2 regions of the Glutamicibacter sp. MOO4 genome follow, and region 2 is predicted to be linked to the other one. Evidence: predicted binding sites of a transcription regulator. Region 2 holds the regulator's gene; the other holds the start of a gene.
What was found. Region 2 encodes HspR, which represses chaperone genes until heat shock. Its sites were predicted from a motif close to AAGTTGAGTCNNNNNGACTCAACTT; they were not measured.

Region 1 (7,676 bases), 1.2 Mb from region 2:
CCAGTCAAGGGTGCTGCAGTGGATTTAGTCGGAGACGGGGCGAGCGAATTTTCAGCAAGCTCGGTGTCAGCAGTTACCGCAGAGGCCGGGGCGTTAGCCGGGGCAGTTGCTGACTCTGAGGGTTCGGAAGAAGGTGTCGGGGCTTGGCTTGCGCTGCACCCTGTCATCAAAATGGCAACGAGAGACAAGGTCATGAAACTTCGGATGCGCAAGAGTAGCTCCTAGGAGAGTGATGAATTCCCAGTCTATTAGGGGACCTGCGCTCAAAGCTATCTATTTTAGAATCGCGCGAATACCCTGATTGGCCCAGATTTAAAATCTGCACCTTCAGTCAGCCCCATCGATTCATAAAACGCTCGTTGCCCTGGCTCATCATCGGTAATAAGCACAAACTGGCGAAGGTGTTTGTATCGGTCTTGAACGGCAGTAAATAGTTCCCTGCCGGCACCGCTGCGCTGGGCTTCTGGGTGAACCAAGATGTCTTGCACGTAGCAAATGGTCGCGTCATCGGAAATCGCCCGGGCTAAGCCGATGAGTTGGTGTTCCTTGTCGTAGGCGTAGACAAGAAAGTCAGAGTTTTTCAGTGCCGTGGCCAGTACGTCGGGGTGATCCGTATAGGCGCTCCACCCCACGGAGTTGTACAGAGCAATAACTTGCTCAGGGGAGGGGACCTTAGTGGTGGAGATTTCCATAGCGCAGTTGCTCTCATCGTGTCCAAGAATTGGGTTCACCCTAACACGCAGTAACTGAGCTCCCGCTAAAGATCAGTGCACACACAAAAGGGGGCTTGATACGCCGAAGCCAAAGCTCCGGCGTATCAAGCCCCCAACAGGCTAGTGCTTCCTAGTTATCGAAGTAGCTAGGTACCTGCTCGTTCTGTGCTGGCGGGGTGGGTGCATCCACCTTCTTGCGCACCACCAGCTTGTCCTGCGCGTAGTCCACCACGACGGTGTCACCGGCAGTCAGCGAATCATCGATGAGCAGATCGGCGATGGCGTCCTGCACCTTGCGCTGCACCAAGCGGCGCAGTGGGCGGGCACCAAACTCTGGATCGTAACCCTCAGAGGCTAGCCAATCCACGGCAGCATCACTGACTTCCAAAGCAAGTTCCTGATCCACCAGGTGCTTCTCGGTATCGGCGATGACCAGCTTGACGATCTGGCCGATCTCCGACTGCGAAAGCTTGGAGAAGAGCAGGACCTCGTCCAGACGGTTCAGAAACTCGGGGCGCATGAACTCGCGCACCTTGCTCATCACCTTGGCCCGGATCTCGCCGGCTTCACTGGCAGCCTTGGCCGAGGTGAAACCGAAGTTTCCGGCCTTGTTGGCCAGGTACTCGCCACCGAGGTTACTGGTCATCAGGATCAGCGTGTTCGAGAAGTCCACGGTGCGTCCGGCCGAATCGGTCAACCGTCCGTCATCAAGGACCTGCAGTAGTACGTTGAATACATCTGGGTGGGCCTTCTCGATCTCATCAAGCAGGATCACCGAGTACGGATTGCGGCGAACCTTCTCGGTGAGCTGCCCGGGCTCGTCGTGGCCAACGTATCCCGGAGGGGCACCGATCAGACGAGCAACGGTGTGCTTCTCGCCGTATTCGCTCATATCAACGCGGACCAGCGAGTCAGCCGAACCGAAGAGGTTGGTCGCCAGTGCCTTGGCCAGCTCGGTCTTGCCCACGCCGGTTGGGCCCAGGAACAAGAACGAACCAATTGGACGACCCGCAGGGGAGAGGCCAGTACGGTTTCGACGCACGGCGCGAGCCACGGCAGAGACCGCATCCTTCTGGCCGATCACCGAGGCGTGCAGGGATTCTTCCAGCGAAGCCAGACGCGACTTGTCGTCCCCGGTGATCCGCGAGGTAGGGATACCGGTGGAGCGGGCGATAACCTCAGAGATCTGAGCTTCGTCCACCACGCGGGTTACGCCCGCATCGCCGGCGGCCTCGGCGGTATGAATCCGAGTGGTCAGCTCCGCTATATGATCGCGCCAGGCGCTGGCGTCCTCATAACGTTCCTCGCCAATGGCGCGGGACTTTTCGCGTTCCGCTTCCATCAGATCGGTGCGCAGGGACTGCACGTCCTCGGTATCTCCGGCGGCGATTGAGCGTCGTGCACCGGCGATATCGATCAGGTCGATGGCCTTATCTGGCAGCTGGCGGTCGGTGAGGTACCTCGCCGAGAGTGATACCGCGGCCTTCAGCGCTGCTGGGGTGTACTGCACCTGGTGGTGATCTTCGTAGGATTCACGCAGACCTTCGAGGATGGCCAAGCTGACTTCCTGCGATGGCTCATCCACGGTGACCTTGCCGAAGCGGCGGGCCAACGCGCTGTCCTTCTCTACCTTGCGGAATTCGTCCAGCGTGGTGGCACCGATCAGGTGCAGCTCACCGCGTGCCAAACGAGGCTTGAGGATATTAGCTGCATCCATATTGCCCGACTCTCCGGAGCCAGCGCCGACCAGCAGGTGCATCTCATCGATGAACACCAAGATCTGACCTTCCGAGTCGGCAATCTCTTCAAGCAGGCCGGTGAGGCGTTGCTCAAAGTCACCGCGGTAGCGGGTGCCGGCGAGCATGCCGGGTAGGTCGATAGAGATGAGTCGGGCGCCACGGATCTGTTCTGGAACCTGGTCATCTACGATGGCGCGAGCCAGGCCTTCAGCGATGGCGGTTTTACCCACGCCGGCTTCACCGATCAATACCGGGTTGTTCTTGGTGCGACGAGCCAGGATCTCAACTACCTGATCCAGTTCGTCATCGCGACCAATGACCGGGTCAATCTGTCCGTCGGCAGCCAGGGCGGTCAAGTCAGTTCCGAAGCGCTCCAACATGGATGCATCGGACTCTTCCTGCCCCTGGTCGCCTCCGCCGTTCTGGGCGCGCTGGGCTTGCTCCATGGCAGCCTGCTGGAGTGACTGGCCGGTGATGCCGTGCTGTGCCAACAGGTTGCTGACCGGCGATTCCGGGTTGAAGACAAAGGCAAGGAACAGGTGGTCCGGGTCAATGTAGGTGGAACCGTAGTTGCGGGCCACCTGGTAGGCGTCGAAGAGACTGCGCTGAGCGGCCGAGGAAAGGCGTGTTGGCTTCTCTCCGGACTCTTGGCTCTTTGGCATGTGCGCAATTGCGTCCTTGCCGAGGGCTTCGATGTCGATGCCCATGGCGGTCAGGTGTTCGCCAACTGGTTCGGTGCGCAGAAGCGCGGTGAGCAAGTGCAATGAGTCAATCTCATCGTGGCCGTGCTCCTGGGAGATTGCTGCCGCGGTAGCTACTGCCTCGTGGGTACGGGTGGAAAGTAGGCGGGTGATGTCGATCGGACGTGCTGCCTGAGCCCGTGAAGAGAGGAACCGTGAGAGGAATTCCTCGAACGAGCCGTCAGATGGTGCACCAAAAAATGCTGGCAAGTGAGCCTCCTAGTAGAAACTTGAGCGGTCTATGCTCATGTTCAACGCATAGGACCTCAAGATATTCCCGCATGATCCAAAATTCCTTTTTTAGCACACGAGCTCACACCCTTCGAGGTGCTTCGGAGGGGAAGTACTTAATCCTTCGGGATTTCAACAATCCCCAGTCGCGCAGCAGCTATCAGGGCCTGAACGCGGTCGCGGACTGAGAGCTTGACGAAGATTTTTGCCATGTGTGTCTTGACCGTGGTCTCGGTGATGCCGAGGGTTTTGGAGATTTCAACATTATTAAATCCCTGAGCAAGGAGTTTTAGAATCTGGATTTCTCTACTGGTTATGCCCAGATCATCAATGAGATCTTCGACCTGTTGAGAATTATCCGTATGTGCTTTGCGCACCGCGGAAATCAGGTCGGCTGAAACCGAGCGGGAAATGACCGCAGTGCCGTGATGAACTGCGTGCACGGCATTAATTATTTCTCCCGGTTCTGAATCCTTAACTAAATAGCCGCTGGCGCCTGCGGTAAGTACAGGCACTAAATACTCATCCGAGGAAAATGCCGTAATTGCAAGGACTGCGGGGCTGTCTATGCGAGATTTAATGGCGCGAGTCGCGCTAACCCCGTCCATGATTGGCATCTGTAAGTCCATCAAAACAACGTCAACTTCGTTTGCCACGCAATAGTCGGCTGCCTGCTGTCCATTTTCTGCAAAAAATACGGTTACAAGCCCAGAATCCGTTGATAGGATTGTCCCCAACGCATGCCGAATTAGTGGCTCATCATCAGCGATTAGGACCTTTATTTGTTCCATCTGTTTCCTTAGCGTCGATGCTGCAAGCTCCAAACGGGTGCTCACTTGAAAGTATATAAGTTGTCGAGATGTGGAGTTTGTTATGAAGGCTTTGAAGATGATGGCCGTTGCCGCATTGGCATTGGCACCGTTAACCGCAGTGGCTGCTCCCGCATCAGCGGCGCAGAGTCAGTCAATCGGCTCCGGATCAGTTGCAACCCCAGCCGGATGGGGTGCAGACTTTTCGAAGTGGATATGCATTCACTACGGCGTAGGTTGCGAATAAGCTATTTGACTTGAACGCTGTCGCCGTGAATTATTCGGCATATGAGTGAACGACTAAAAGGCACCCTGACCAAGCACCTCGCTGGCCGGGGTGTCATTATTTGGGTGGGGATCGCTGTCCTTGTTCTCCTGTCGGGCAGTGAGTCCGTCACCCTCTTTAGGGACGGTTTTAGTCGAGCGTCACAAACAACCATCTTGGGAGCCCTCGTAGGGCTCGTGCTTTGCGTGGTGCTGGCTATCGGTCTTCGATGGGTCGCAGCGTCCCTCGGACTGTTTATTGCCGTTGCCTTCTTCTTCCTCAACGAGAGCTTCCTATTCTTCTTCACCTTCACTGCGTTTATGATTTTTGCGGCGCTGGCAGCAACTGTTGATGCACGAAGTGTTCGAGGATTGTTCCTCACGCTATCGGCGGCCTGGATGGTTCTGTTTGCTATCCAAGCCCATCAGGACGCCATATTGCTCGTCGCGCTGGTGCCGTTGACTGCCCTGTCCTACTTTGTAACGCGCAGTATCTATTCATTGCGAGAGAAGAATGATCACGCTGTTGATCAGATGCAAAAGGCTCGGGAACAGACGCGTATAGCCATAGACAGAGAACGTAAAAACATCGCCCGCGATATGCATGACATCGTTGCTCATGACATCACTATCGTCGCGATGCAGTCAAAGGCGGCCAAGTTCGCCAACGACGGGCAGGCCGCGCTAGAGGCACTCGATATCATCGCTAAGCTCAGTACCGAAACCTTGCATGACTTGCGACTGATGCTCAACGTCCTACGGGCCGATGGCACCATGTCCACAGAAGGCAGTGCCAACTTTGATAAGCCGGCTGCAACTACTGTCAATGCGCTTCAGGGAGCAGAACTTTTTGCTCAACGGCTCAAAGATGCCAACTTTAGAGTGACCTCGACCACGGATGAAAAAATCTCCGAACTGCCTCGTTCTGCGCAAACTGCGATCTATCGTGTGATGCAAGAAGGTACAACGAATGTCATAAAGCACGGTGTCCCGGGTGGTCACTGTTCATTAGAATTGCTTTCAAACGGCACCGAAGCCTCACTAGAAATCACTAATCAGGTGGGTGTTTCCGGTAGGAAAGTGAAGGGGCTACCAGCGGGCGGAAGTGGCCTCATTGGTATGGCCGACAGGATGCGTGCCTTTGGTGGAAAGTTCTCAACCAGCCAAGAGCAAGGTGTTTGGACCCTTCGCGCCAGCATTCCGTTCTAGGCCTTACCCTCCTACTAAAGTATGATTTCGATTTTTCGCTGAACACGATAGGTTAGATATGTATCGGTGAAGACCGATCACCGAGAAGGTACTTGGTGGTGTTTTGCGAGTGGCATCATCAAGGACCAGAGGGTGATTAAAAGGTACGTTGCATTGTGTGAACAGACTGATCTTTCATCGGCATTGCGCCCCCATCGCGTGCCGTTGTCTGTCGGCAATGCGACGTACCTTTTATAACTTCAGGTTTCCGTTCTTACGGAGACAGTAGGACGCCGATACATGCGAGCTTAAGTAGAAAGCGACGGATCCGGGATTTTCTCCCGGATCCGTCGCTTTTGTTCTGCGCCGACTATGCCTCTGAATCGTTAGAGTCGGAGTCGGTTTTCAGGACATGCTCGGAGACCTTGCCCAGTGCGCGTTCCAACGAGGAGCGCAGCACAATCGGAACGGTGATTTCCTCAGTGATCTGAACCAGACCCTCGCGCTCAAAGACACGAAGTAGCGATTCCACCTGAGGAACAACTTCTTCGAGGCTAGGAATCAAGTGGTGCTGCTCTTCGGGCAGATCCTCTTTGGTAGGAATCTGCAGCGCAAATTCAGTACGGACGGTGTTTGTCGAGGCAGCATTACTCAGCACCCCAGCAACCATCTCGGCGATCTGTGCCTGGCCCGGCTTTTCAAGAGTATTGATCAGAATGTGCGAGTAGAGCACCTCAGCGATCAGTTCCTTGATCAAGCGTGACCCTGCACCGCTGGTGGCGAGCAATGCTTCACTCAGTGATTCGGTAGGTGTCGCATTAGGTGCCTGATAGCGCAACAATGCGGTTCCGATTAGTGCATCCCAATAGGCCGAAAGGCGAGGGATGTCAGCCAGCGATGGAACGCTGGTTCCGTCTTCTGGTTCCCACTCAGGGTGCTCAATAGCCTCGGCGCTTTCGTCGACCTTGATGAACATTCCCAGTGCCTGGGCTGCATCTTGCAAGGTTTCTCCGGTGAGAACGCCAGCTGGTGTAGTTGGCTTACCTTCACCGACCCAGCCGATAAGTTCGCGGGCAGCAAAGACAAATGGCATTGATTCGAAGGCTCCGTTGGCCTCGTCGTCTTCAAGGTAAGGGGCGACGATTGGTGAATCACCAGCCATACGGGAGAGGAACTCGAAGGTCTGCTTGAAGTCTTCTACGCTGCCACCAAAGTTTGCAGTGGTGCCCAAGAAGGTTAGGTAGTGCTTGAGGATCGCAGCGCTGGCTTCTGAGACTTGATTGCCCAGCGAGGAAAGGTGGCCGAGCTGCTCGCCAAGAACAGTTGGATCCAGCGACTGGACGTCAATACTCTTGCGCAACTGCGCATGCACGGTCAGTAGCGTCGTGAGTCCTTCGAGCGCAGCGCGTGTTTCGCTGGCGGGGTGTCCGTCTTCTTGGAAGTGGCGGAACAGCTGGGACTTAAAAGGCTGTAAAGCTTGGCGCACTTCAGTTTCAAAAGGTACGGAGCTCGCCCCGGACTGACGAGCCGGATGACCCTGTGCGGTTTTCTTCTTGGCTGGTTTTCGTGAGGCCATGTGTGTGGTGGTGATCCTTTAAAACGGCTTGTCGAGAAAGATGATTATTTGCTTACTTTCAGTGTACGCAGAGCACAGATAGAGCGAACGTCTTGTGAGGGGTCTAACGCTTTCCGACGGGGTAAAAATGATCTAGTCGAGGGAAGTGCCGTAGAAAAGACGGTGTAGAGCAAGGATTTCCGCAAAAAATACAGATCACAGGGGAGTGTGGTGGCGCTCACCGTTGAATCCTCAGAACTCGTTGAAATTCTGCCTGGATCGCGCGACAGTGAACACATACAACCTCGCATTATGGGGCCAACGAGTTTCTAGGAGAGTGGATCATGGCTGGGATGACTGCGCCAGATCATGTAGTCGTTGTCGGTGCCGGATTTATCGGATTGTCGACTGCTTGGTATCTCCAAGACGCTGGCGTC
Region 2 (7,676 bases):
GTTCGCGATGCCCAGAGGAATACCAACGATGGAAACAAACATCGGGATCGCAGTAACGATGTGCCCAATAGCAATCCAGATACCCGCAACGAGTACCCAAATAATATTGCCCAAAGTGGAGAAGGCACCGACCGGACCGCGATCGATGGCAGTGCGGCCGAACGGCCACAACGCATACCCTGCGATCCGGAACGAAGCGATGCCAAAGGGAATGGTTACGATCAGTAAGCAGCAAATAATGCCGGCCAAGACGTAGCCCAGCGCAAGCCAAAGCCCGCCGAACACCAGCCAAATAATGTTGAGAATACCGCGCACTAAATCAGTCATAGGTATATCTTCTTCCCTAGCTGGCCGTTGCACTATGGGTGATCCCCCGGATTTTCCCCTAGGGTGTCCAATCCCCCACTTTCTGGCAAGCAACCGACCCCGTTGCTCCGCTAGGATTAATCATCATGAGCGAATCGAGCGATCAGCAGCGCCCTGCCGAAGGAACTGCCCCCAAGGACCCAAATCTCTTCCGCGCAGAACCAGTGTCGTTTGTGCGTCGTGGCAACCGTTTGCAAGGCCGTCGTGCCAGCGCATGGGAACGCAATGCCGAGCAGTACGTCATTGATCCGCCGCGCAAGATTGCCGACACCTCGGTTGCCGATGATTTTAAGCTAGACCCTGAGCAGGCCTTTGGCCGTAGCGCTCCACTCATCGTGGAGATCGGTACCGGCCTTGGAGAATGCATCGCTAATGCTGCCAAGGATGATCCTGAGCGTAACTACCTCGCAGTTGAGGTTTACCGTCCGGGACTTGCACAACTAATGCTGAAGGTTGAATCCTTCGAGATCAGCAACGTCCGCGCAGTTCAGGCCAACGCTCCGGAAGTTTTGGACGTGATGCTTGATGAGAATAGCGCCGATGAAATCTGGATCTTCTTCTCTGACCCTTGGCACAAGCCTCGCCACCACAAGCGCCGCTTGATCAAGCAGTCCTTCCTGGACAAGGTGTCGCGTGTGCTCAAGCCAGGTGGAACCCTGCGCTTGGCTACCGACTGGTCCAACTACGCGGAGCAAATGCGCGAAGTCTTGGAAGCCCATGCAGACTTTGAGAATCAGCATCCAGGCAACCTCGCGGGTGTTGAGAGCAACCTGACCAAGGTCCGCCGCGACGGCATGGAAGGCTTTGACCCTGAGCCAGAATTCCTTGATGAACAAGGTGGCTGGGCTCCGCGCTTTGAACGTCGCATCCTCACCAGCTTTGAAGGCAAAGCGCTGAAGGCTGGACGTCTCGTTTTCGATTTGGCTTACACCCGCGTCGGTTAATATCAACGACAAGAAGTGTTTGGTGGCCATGGAATCCATAGGATGGATTCCATGGCCACCTTTGCATCCGAAACCAATACGTACGCGCAGACTCCCACGATGGAATACGCCGGGGTACGCCTGGAACAGCTTTCCGTGGATCACGCCGACGACTTAGCCGAGGTGGTCACCGCCGGCGCGCTGGACAAGATTTGGTACACGTCCATTCCGTCAGCCCAACAGATGGTTGACGATATCAAGAATCGTTTGGCGCTACAGGATGCTGGGGTTATGGCGCCCTTTGCCATCATTGACGTCGCAACAGGTAAAGCGGTGGGTGCCACCACTTATCTAAACATTGACCAGCCAAATAGGCGCGTTGAAATCGGTGCAACCTACTTGTCGGTCGCTGCTCAGGGAAGCGGAATTAACCCGGCGGCAAAGTACTTGCTACTGCAGCGTGCCTTTGAAGAATTAGATTGTTACTCTGTAGCATTCTGCACCCACTGGCACAATGCTGCTTCTCGAGCCGCCATAACGCGCCTTGGTGCAAAGCAGGACGGTGTGCTGCGCAATCACAAATATGATCCAACAACTGGGACCTTGCGCGACACCGTGATTTTCTCGATATTGCCGCACGAATGGCCAGCGGTGCGCACCAATCTTCAGGCGCGTCTAGAACGCCACGGGCGACTCTAGCGGCCGATAGCCCGGCGGGTGGTAAACAACGTTACGGTCGGTTCACGACGTTCTGGGCGCATGCCACGAGCCAAGGAAACGACGTCACCCCCGGAAGTACCGGCGGCAAAGATGCGTGTTTGGCCACGGCGCACGGCGCTTAGTTCATTGCGCAGATCATTCACTTCAGTTTGCAGGTAGGCAACCTGATCTTGCAGATCCAGGATTCGCTTGATCCCCTCTAGGGAGACCCCGTCCTTGCTCAGTGTTTGAACTTGGCGCAGCAAGGAAACGTCACGCTGCGAATAGCGACGCTGCTTGCCGGACTGTCGACTGGGCGAGACTAAACCGATGCGGTCGTACTGGCGCAACGTCTGCGGATGCATATCTGCCAGTTGGGCGGCGACGGAAATGACGAATACAGGTCGCAGGTACTCACCGTTCACGTTGGTTCAACCACCTTTCATCCATGGCTTATTTGCTCCTAAGTCTCTAGTCACCGAGTCTATCTTTCCTGCCGTGCCACTTCGAGGGCACGGCAGGAAGGAAAGCGGACTTCCCTGTTTTAGAGCTTGGCCTTAGCGGCCAGGTCCTCTCGGGGATCTGCGTCCTGTGTTGCAGCAGCGAAGTCCTCGACTGCCTTCTTTGCAGCGTCCGACAGGTTCTGCGGAATCACTACATCCAAGATGATCAGCAGGTCACCAGTGGCCTTTGACGTCTTCACGCCGCGGCCCTTCAGCCGCAAGGTACGACCGGAGTTGGATCCTGCTGGTACCTTCATCGCCACGGTGTCGCCATCCAAGGTTGGCACATGGATCTTGGCGCCGAGTACCGCTTCGTCAAAAGTGACCGGCACGTGGACACGGATATTATTTTCTTCGCGCTTGAAGAAAGGGTGTTCCGCAACCTTGACCTTGACTAGCAGGTCACCGTTGCCGGCAGCTCCTGGCTGGCCCTTGCCGCGTACGCGAACGGACTGTCCGTCCTTGATGCCCGCGGGGATGCGCACATCGATGACTTCGCCGTTCTGCTCACGTAGCCCAATGGTCGTTCCCTTGATGGATCCGGAGAAGGAAATCGAGGTGTTCGCGGTGCGGTCCGCTCCCTTTCGTGGTGGTGCGCTTTGTCCGAAGCCACCGCCGCCACCACCAAATCCTCCCCCACCAAAGAGGTCGGAGAAGTCCGGCTGTCCGCCACGGGTTCGTGCCCCGCCTCCGCCACCAAAGAGGTTGGAGAAGATGTCGTCAAAGCCGGCTTGGCCACCACCCGGTGCGCCACCTGCGCCGCCAGCTGAGAAGCGTGCTCCGCCACCCATAGCGCGAATGGCGTCGTACTGCTCACGCTGTTCTTTATCGGCAAGCACCGAGTGCGCTTCGGAAATGTCTTTGAATTTCTGTTCAGCGGTCACGTCGCCCTGATTGGTATCAGGGTGGTACTTGCGTGCAAGTTTGCGGTACGCCTTTTTAATGTCCGCCTCATTGGCGTCCTTGGCGACGCCCAAAATGGCGTAGAAGTCTTTTTCGATCCAGTCCTGACTTGCCATCAGGGCCCCATCCTTTCAATGCCAATTCGAAACTGCCCACTGACGAAGTCTCGGCAGTGGGCAGTTTCAATTGTGTTATTCGTGGCTATTCGCCGGTTGCGACCAATACCTGCGCTGCGCGCAGGACGGTGGTTCCCTTGCGGTAACCGTTACGCAACACCTGACCCACATGGTCGGCTGGAATTTCCGGAACAGCCTGGCGAAGCAGTGCTTCGTGGATGTTCGGGTCGAATTCCACACCGGCCTCGTTGATGCGCTCCAGGCCATGCTGAACCAAAATGGTATCCAGCTTGTTGGCGATCGCCGCGAACGGTCCGTCGGTCAGATCCCCATGCGCCCGGGCTGCATCGATTTCATCGAGTACCGGAAGGATGGTGGTCAGCACCGACTGGACAGCGTTTTCGCGGGCCACGGCACGGTCACGTTCAACACGTCGACGGTAGTTGACGTATTCAGCCTGCAACCGAAGCAGGTCGTTGCGTAGCTCGGCCTCACCGGCGCTAGCAGCTTCCTGCGACTCGGCCGACTCGTCCACGCCAGCACCAGCCTCGTTCAGGATCGCCTCGGCCTGACCCAGGGCGTCAGCGGTTGGCTGCTCGCTTGCGGCCTCTGGCTGGTTCTCCGACTCAGCGTCGAAGTTTTCGTTCTGGTCTTTTGCCTCGGACATATTCCCCAACTCCCTACTTCTTGTCGGCTTCGTCTTCGTCGATTACCTCGGCGTCGACGATGTCTTCATCAGCGTTTGGAGCCTGCTCGCCTGCAGTTGCCTCAGCACCCTCAGCCGAAGCGTTGGCGTAGATAGCCTCGCCCAGCTTGGTCTGCGATGCCTGCAGCTTCTCGAACGCGGCCTTGACCTCGTCGTCGTTATCCTGCTTCTCAAGGGCAGCCTTCAGTGCGTCAACGTCGGCCTGGACCTCGGTCTTGACCTCTTCTGGCAGCTTGTCTTCGTTGTCCTTGATCAGCTTGTCTACCGAGTAGGCAGCCTGCTCAGCAGCGTTACGGGTCTCAGCTGCCTCGCGGCGAGCCTTGTCCTCTTCGGCGTGTGCTTCAGCTTCCTGAACCATGCGCTCGATGTCTTCCTTGGACAGTGAGGAACCACCGGTGATGGTCATCGACTGCTCGGTGCCGGTTCCCTTGTCCTTAGCGGATACGTGCACGATGCCGTTGGCGTCGATGTCGAAGGTGACCTCAACCTGTGGGATACCGCGTGGTGCTGGTGCGATACCGGTCAGCTCGAAGGTGCCCAGAGCCTTGTTGTCACGGGTGAACTCGCGCTCGCCCTGGAAGACCTGGATCGATACCGAAGGCTGGTTGTCTTCAGCGGTGGTAAAGGTTTCCGAACGCTTGGTTGGGATTGCGGTGTTGCGCTCGATCAGCTTGGTCATCACGCCGCCCTTGGTTTCAATACCCAGGGACAGTGGGGTGACGTCGATTAGCAGAACGTCCTTGCGCTCGCCCTTCAGTACGCCTGCCTGCAAAGCTGCACCAACGGCGACAACCTCATCAGGGTTTACGCCCTTGTTAGCTTCCTTGCCGGCCAGGTCCTTGACCAGTTCAGCAACGGCTGGCATACGGGTGGAACCACCAACGAGGATTACGTGGGCGATGTCCGAAACCTTAACGCCTGCTTCAGCGATAACGTCGTTGAATGGCTTACGGGTGCGCTCCAGCAGGTCCTTGGTGAGGTCCTGGAACTTAGCACGCGAAAGGTGCTCGTCCAGGTGCACTGGGCCTTCTGGGGTAACCGAAAGGTACTGCAGGGAGATGTTGGTGCTGGTAGCCGAGGAGAGTTCCTTCTTGGCCTGCTCAGCAGATTCCTTCAGACGCTGCAGGGCAATCTTGTCCTTGGACAAATCTGCACCCTTGGCCTTAGCCTGAGCCAGCAGCCAATCTACGATGCGCTGATCCCAGTCATCGCCACCCAAGCGGTTGTCACCAGCGGTGGAGCGAACCTGAATGGTGGAGAAGCCGTCGTCATCCTTGCCAACCTCAAGCAGGGAAACGTCGAAGGTACCGCCACCCAGGTCGAAGACCAAGATGAGTTCGTCTTCGTTGCCCTTTTCCAGGCCGTAAGCCAGTGCAGCTGCGGTTGGCTCGTTGACGATACGCAGTACGTTCATGCCAGCGATCTCGCCGGCTTCCTTGGTTGCCTGACGCTCAGCGTCGTTGAAGTAGGCAGGAACGGTGATCACTGCGTCGGTGACCTTTTCGCCCAAGTACGACTCAGCGTCGTTCTTCAGCTTCATCAAGGTACGAGCGGAAATTTCCTGCGCGGTGTACTTCTTGTCGTCTACGTCGATGGTCCAGTCGGTACCCATGTGACGCTTGACCGACGCGATGGTGCGGTCGATGTTGTTGACGGCCTGGCGCTTGGCGATGTCGCCAACCAGAACTTCGCCGCTCTTCGAGAAAGCAACGATTGACGGGGTAGTGCGGTTGCCTTCCGCGTTAGCGATAACGGTTGGCTCACCACCTTCGAGTACGGAAACTACGGAGTTGGTGGTTCCTAGGTCAATACCTACAGCACGCGACATAATGGCTCTCCTTTGCCTTGGTTGAAAGTACTAACGCTGAGGACGTTTATCCTCATTGAGCGTTCTGGACTCAAGTTTACTCAGCCGTTTTCGACTGTCAAATCAACTTGAGCCAACCTCACTCAACTTTGCGTTCTGCTCTGTTCAACGGGTGAGGTGAGCGAATAATTCCCCTACCGCAAAAAAATTTCTCTCCCAGCTACGCGGACGCCACTAACTGCCCTAGATGCGATGAATCAAAGACTTCTTCCTGAATCCCAAGTTGTCGTGATGGGCTACAGAATTATCCAGCTGGCTTGGGCAATCACAACGTTATGTGACTTTCATAGGCGCCCAGCACAGTTAGTCCGAGGACCAAATCCACCGCGGGTTGCATTCCCTTACTTCCGCTTCGTGGGATCAATTTCCTACTTTGTCTTTGGCAACGAACAACCCACCCTTGCCGAGGCGAGGGTGGGTTGTTCGCTATGAGCGTGGCCAGCTATGTAGTTATTTGAATTGAGCTTCGCAAGAGCTGAGCAAGCGATCGGCTGATCAAATAACTAACCCAAGACTTTTAGTCGCTTTCAGCTTCCACGAGCACCGCGGCGGTGCGCGCAGGAATCGAAAGTTCGCCACTCTCGCTCTTGAAGGAAGTCGACTTTACTCGCTGATCGCTTCCATCTTCCAGTGCAGAGGCAAGCGAATACTCGCGCCCAACGAGGTCCTTAAGGGTTTGTGTTTTCTCTTCAGGAGAAGCGTTAAAAACGACCAAGGCCCCATCATGCTTGCTGTCCGCATCTGCACCCACGGTATCGTCAATGCGCATCACGATAATTCCCGGATCCGCCTTTGGACCGCTGAGCGGGAAGCTAACCTTCTGCTCAATCAGCTCGGCAGTTCCTAACCTCAAGAGGCCAACTTCATTGCGGGTACGCAAGAGGTCAAGAGCTGCACCTTCAGCTTGGGACATCGCTTTGGCATCTGGCTTGAGCTCAGGATCTTCCAACAGCGGTGCCATCAGATCCCATTTCTCACCGTTATCAGCCTTGGGAGGTAGACCAGAACCGAACGTATTTTCCTGGCCGGAGAAGTCGATTCGGTTAAACCAGTCCCCCGAGTCATAGCTATTTCGGTCTAGAGATTTTGAGCGCAACAGTTCTGTTCCGGCATGCCAGAAAGGAACAGCCTGCGAATACATCACCGCAGCTTGGGACAACGTATTCATTCGCACACGATCCTCCATGGAAGTTTCGAGAGGCAGCTTGAGCACGGTGAGATCGTAGAGTGTCTCGTTGTCGTGCGCATCAACATAGTTGATTACTTCTCCAGGTTGCGAGGCATAACCAGCAGCAGATCCGCGGTAATCCAATTCGTCACCACGGTGCACCTTGCCATCGGCAGCGAGGAATTCGAATCCGGCAAGATTGCCAGCCAAGCCCAAACGCACCAGGTCCGTTTCATGGCTTAGATCTTTGAGCGCTTCTTCGGTACTTCCATTAACCTCGTTCCCGTTAGGGTCTGTGCCCAGTCCGGTACCGAAGCCCTGACGGAAGGTTGATGATGAATCCACCGGACTGCCACCGTGGACCGCGTCGCGCAGCCGGTCGTTAAAGGTACCGATGCCGGTACCGTTGAGTTGACCTTGGGTGG

Region 1: the regulator HspR is predicted to act here: its motif matches at 3,420-3,444, upstream of AC1Z3F_RS15690 (ATP-dependent Clp protease ATP-binding subunit).

Annotation. Positions count from the first base shown of each region.
Region 1 covers NZ_CM167800.1:3,349,943-3,357,618, forward strand. The annotation lists gene AC1Z3F_RS15680 (hypothetical protein) at 19-225, shown strand; gene AC1Z3F_RS15685 (GNAT family N-acetyltransferase) at 279-692, opposite strand; gene AC1Z3F_RS15690 (ATP-dependent Clp protease ATP-binding subunit) at 844-3,402, opposite strand; gene AC1Z3F_RS15695 (response regulator) at 3,540-4,214, opposite strand; gene AC1Z3F_RS15700 (sensor histidine kinase) at 4,521-5,705, shown strand; gene AC1Z3F_RS15705 (hypothetical protein) at 6,055-7,260, opposite strand; gene AC1Z3F_RS15710 (NAD(P)/FAD-dependent oxidoreductase) at 7,584-7,676, shown strand, end outside.
Region 2 covers NZ_CM167800.1:2,106,400-2,114,075, forward strand. The annotation lists gene AC1Z3F_RS09850 (YccF domain-containing protein) at 1-327, opposite strand, end outside; gene trmB (tRNA (guanosine(46)-N7)-methyltransferase TrmB) at 453-1,310, shown strand; gene AC1Z3F_RS09860 (GNAT family N-acetyltransferase) at 1,362-1,988, shown strand; gene AC1Z3F_RS09865 (heat shock protein transcriptional repressor HspR) at 1,985-2,413, opposite strand; gene AC1Z3F_RS09870 (DnaJ C-terminal domain-containing protein) at 2,533-3,510, opposite strand; gene AC1Z3F_RS09875 (nucleotide exchange factor GrpE) at 3,596-4,177, opposite strand; gene dnaK (molecular chaperone DnaK) at 4,191-6,044, opposite strand; gene pulA (pullulanase-type alpha-1,6-glucosidase) at 6,601-7,676, opposite strand, start outside.